Regions from separate parts of the Lacicoccus kunmingensis DSM 17847 genome, predicted to be linked through region 1. Evidence: riboswitches for the same ligand, from Rfam matches in the RefSeq annotation. Region 1 holds a riboswitch; the other holds the start of a gene.
The links. Region 1 has a riboswitch for S-adenosylmethionine ahead of BO48_RS16270 (PLP-dependent aspartate aminotransferase family protein). Riboswitches for the same ligand answer to the same signal wherever they lie in the genome.
Positions count from the first base shown of each region.

Region 2: it holds a riboswitch for S-adenosylmethionine, as region 1 does, so the genes downstream of both, metK (methionine adenosyltransferase) here and BO48_RS16270 (PLP-dependent aspartate aminotransferase family protein) in region 1, are expected to answer to the same signal.

Region 1 is NZ_JCANUC010000036.1:134-2,539, forward strand. It holds partial or broken gene BO48_RS16260 (IS3 family transposase) at 1-263, shown strand, start outside; gene BO48_RS16265 (hypothetical protein) at 335-496, opposite strand; SAM riboswitch class I at 726-836, shown strand; gene BO48_RS16270 (PLP-dependent aspartate aminotransferase family protein) at 907-2,406, shown strand, end outside.
Region 2 is NZ_JCANUC010000002.1:179,078-181,483, reverse strand. It holds gene BO48_RS03415 (Ltp family lipoprotein) at 1-701, shown strand, start outside; SAM riboswitch class I at 778-880, shown strand; gene metK (methionine adenosyltransferase) at 968-2,149, shown strand; gene BO48_RS03405 (hypothetical protein) at 2,213-2,406, opposite strand, start outside.

The DNA of each region.
Region 1 (2,406 bases):
CCTTGGATTATCAGGCATTACTGCGTGAAAATGAGATCACGACAAGCATGAGTCGTAAAGGCAACTGTTATGACAACGCCTGTATCGAGTCGTTTCACAGCATTATCAAGAAAGAACTGATTCATCCTGCGCGCTATCAGACACGCGAAGCAGCCAGCCGGAGCATACTCGAATATATTATCAGTTTCTACAATTACGAAAGAATCCATGCCTATCTCGATTATCTGTCACCAATCGCTTTCGAGAAGAAATATGCCCGATAATGAAGTTAGCGAACATTTGAATTTTGAATATATCAAGGAAAAATCAGTAGCAAAAATCGCATCGTCTTGATTTAATGTGTCCGAAATCTTGACAGAAGTCCAGCAGGCAGTATTTCCCCCCATAAAGTTTTGGCACCGTCTTCCTCTTCGTTGGCCTGTGCAGTATCGCTCATCCCCGTAACCGTTAACGCACCTGCGACAAAAAGTGAACTTAACAAAACTTTCTTTTTCATCAGGAAATCTCCTTTCGAAATATAGTACCTTATCCTTGTAAAGTAACACAAAAATTCCTAAAATTCAACATCTTCAGAATACAGGGGGTGTCATCCAAAAAGGCATTCTAATACGAAAAGACGCCACTGAAAGTTATCTAAATTCTCTCTCAAAACTAAATATTTAAAAAATGCTTTGACAAACCGTTTTAATCATAGTATTGTAGTATGCATTAAAGAAATATATTTCAACTTATCAAGAGAGGCAGAGGGACTGGCCCTTTGACGCCCGGCAACCATCAGGCATATTTGTCTGAAAAGGTGCTAATTCCAGCAGGACGATGTTCCTGGAAGATAAGAGGAGTAAAAGCTCTCTTCTTATACTTAAAGAGGAGAGCTTTTTTTAATACATATAATTTGGAGGAATGGATATGTCAAACGAACACAATTCAACTTATGATCTGGAAACTTTATCACTGCACGGCGGTCAGGCGCCGGACCCGACGACGGGTTCAAGGGCTGTACCGATCTATCAGACAACGTCGTACGTATTCCACGATACAGATCATGCGGAAAGCTTATTTTCACTCGATGAGCCTGGAAACATTTACTCGCGTATCGGCAACCCGACTGTGGAAGTGTTTGAAAAGCGTATGGCACTGCTCGAAGAAGGCGTGGCAGCTGTTGCGACTTCATCCGGGATGTCTGCGATTACACTGTCCATTCTGAATCTGGCAAGTGCAGGGGATGAGATTGTCGCCGGTTCGAATCTTTACGGCGGTACATATAACTTATTTGCGGTGACGTTGCCGAGATACGGCATCAATGTGAAGTTCGTTGACCCGACGGATCCCGAGAACTTTAAAAATGCCATTACGGATAAGACAAAAGCGGTATTCGGAGAAACGATCGGCAATCCGGGACTTCAGGTACTGGATATTGAAGCGGTCGCTGCCATCGCCCACGAAGCGGATGTCCCTCTGATTGTCGATAACACTTTTGCCACACCGCATACATGCAAACCGATCACTTTGGGTGCGGACGTTGTGGTGCATTCCGCGACGAAATGGATCGGCGGCCACGGGACATCGATCGGCGGTGTTGTTGTGGACGGCGGACGTTTCAACTGGAATCTGGAGAAGTTTCCTGAGTTTACAGAGCCGGACTCAAGCTACAACGGCATCCGTTATGCTTCAGATTTCGGGACGCTTGCATTCAGCACAAAGATCCGTGTCCAGCTGCTCCGTGACTTCGGGGCATCGCTCAGCCCGACGAATGCATTCCATCTGATTCAGGGACTTGAAACACTGCATGTACGAGTAGAGAGACATAATGAAAATGCTGAAAAACTGGCTGCATTTTTATCTGAACACCCGGCAGTCGATTGGGTGACGTACCCGGGCCTTAAAAGTCATCCGTCACATGAAATCGCGAAACGGACATTTAAAAACGGCTTCGGTTCAATCATCACTTTCGGCATTAAAGGCGGAAAATCAGCAGGTAAGAAACTGATAGACAATGTTGCACTGTGGTCGCATGTGGCGAACGTCGGGGATGCGAAATCACTGATCATCCATCCGGCTTCAACGACGCACCAGCAGCTGACAAAAGAACAGCTGGAGGAAACAGGCGTATACGAAGAGCTTGTCCGTCTGTCTGTCGGCATCGAGTCTGTCAGGGATATTCAAAATGACCTGAACCAGGCATTGTTGAAAGCGACAGGTATCGATACGGGTGAGGCAGAAGAGATCGTCATCAACGATGAAGGTGTCATCAAATGGATATTGAATTCACCGACGGAAAAAGTGACTGAAGACGGTCAGGAAAAAACACGTCAGAAAACACTTGCGGTCGTCGGGCTGAGCGGCAAGGAAGCGAGACCGAGCTACCGTCTGGCAAGAAAGATGCAGAGACTCGGCTATAAGATCATT
Region 2 (2,406 bases), on a different contig from region 1:
TATCGGAACAAGTTTCACAGCTTGAATCCGATAAAGAGCAACTGGAAGAAGAAGTTAATTATTTAAAGGAAGAAAATGGGGCATTAGAGTCACAAAAAAGCAATGGAGATGTTGCAGAGGAACTCGAACTGGAAATAGAAAGTATGAAGGAAGAAAATGAGGCCTTGCAATCTGAAATTGAAACGCTGGAAGAGGAAAACAATGAGGTCAAAAATGAGAATGAAGATTTGAACAATCAGGTTTCAGACATGGAGAAAGAACTGTCCTCCATTGAAACGGAATCTGAAGAACAGACAGCGGAAGCAGATACCGCTGAAGAAAATATTGATGAGGAAGAAGGTACTGCAAAAGAGGATGTTAATGAAGCAGAGGCGGATACTGCTGACAATGGGGACATCCCGAGAGAGTGGGAGCTGGCACTGGATAGTGCCTACACATATGCAGAAATCATGTCGATGTCTAAAGCAGGAATCTACGACCAGCTTGTTTCCGAGTATGGAGAAAACTTCCCGCCTGAAGCGGCGCAATATGCAGTGGATAATATAGAGTGGGATTGGAAGGCCAATGCACTTGAATCTGCAGAGACCTACCGAGATATGATGAGTATGTCGAACGCCGCGGTTTATGATCAGCTGGTGTCCGAATATGGTGAGCAATTTACAGCTGAAGAAGCACAGTATGCGGTCGATAATCTGGATTAAGAGGGAAAAGGCTGAAACTCAGTCATTAACATCTTGAATTGTCACCGGGAGTCTAGTATATTTAAATTTAAGTTATCTCTTATCTTGAGTTGGTGGAGGGACCAAACCCGTCGAAGCCCAGCAACCTCTTTTATTAAAGAAAGGTGCTAAAGAATGCAGATTATTCTGAGCGATAAGGGGAAGAGCGAAGCCTTTTCTCTATGTCAGAGAGAAGGCTTTATTTTGTTTTAAGAGATAGCAAATAACTTAAAGGAGATATATAAAGAATGAGTGAGAAGAATTTATTTACATCAGAGTCGGTGACAGAAGGACATCCAGATAAAATCGCAGACCAGATTTCAGACGCCATCCTGGATGAAATCATCAAACAGGATGAAGATGCACGCGTTGCCTGTGAAACTGTAGTGAATACAGGACTTGCAATGATTGTCGGTGAAATCAGCACAGAAACTTATGTAGACATCCCTAAAATTGTCAGAGAAACGGTTAAAGGCATCGGCTACATCGATGCAAAATACGGTTATGATTATAAAACAATGTCCGTCTTGACCGGAATAGATGAACAATCTGAAGATATTGCAGTCGGGGTGGATAATGCTATAGAGACGAGAACAACAGATGAAATTACAACAGGTGCAGGGGACCAGGGATTGATGTTCGGTTTTGCTTCCAACGAAACACCTGAATTAATGCCTCTGCCGATATCACTTGCGCATAAACTGTCACGCCGTCTTTCGGAAGTCAGAAAAAATGATACGTTGAATTATTTGAGACCTGACGGTAAAACACAGGTCACTGTTGAATATGATGAGAATAATAAAGTGAAGAGGGTGGATACTATAGTCGTTTCCACCCAGCACAGCGAAGACGTCTCTACACAACAGATTTACGATGATCTGCTTGAACATGTGATTGAAGCGGTTGTACCGGCAGAACTGCTGGATGCGGAGACGAGATACTTCATTAACCCGACGGGGCGTTTTGTCATTGGCGGACCTCAGGGTGATGCAGGTTTGACAGGCAGAAAAATCATAGTTGATACTTACGGCGGCTATGCAAGACACGGTGGCGGTGCATTCAGCGGTAAAGATCCGACTAAAGTGGACCGTTCCGCTGCATATGCTGCGAGATATATCGCAAAAAACATCGTTGCAAGCGGCATTTCGGATAAATGTGAAATTCAGCTCGCCTATGCGATCGGTGTCAGCCAGCCCGTTTCAATTTCTGTGGACACATTCGGAACATCAGAAGTTGAAGAACACAAGGTAGTAGAGGCCATCAGAGAATTATTCGACCTGTCTCCGGACGGTATTATCAAAATGCTGGATTTAAAGCGTCCGATTTATAAAGACACAGCAAGCTACGGACACTTTGGACGTGAAGATATCAACCTGCCTTGGGAAGCATTGGATAAGGTGGATCAGATTAAAACATTTTTAAATCGATAAAATCAGACAAAAATAAACCCGGAGCAATTGCTCCGGGTTTTGTTATTAAATTGGGGTTGAAAGTTACGCTCCTGCGTCGTCTTCCTCTTCTTCTTCATCATCTGCTGGATCCTCTTCCATTGCTGGATCCTCTTCTTCTTCCTCTTCTTCTTCGTCAGCAGCTGGATCTTCCATTGCTGGATCTTCAGCGCCTTCTTCCATTGCCGGATCTTCTGCTGCTGGATCTTCTTCTGTTTCGCCGCCGCATGCACCAAGTA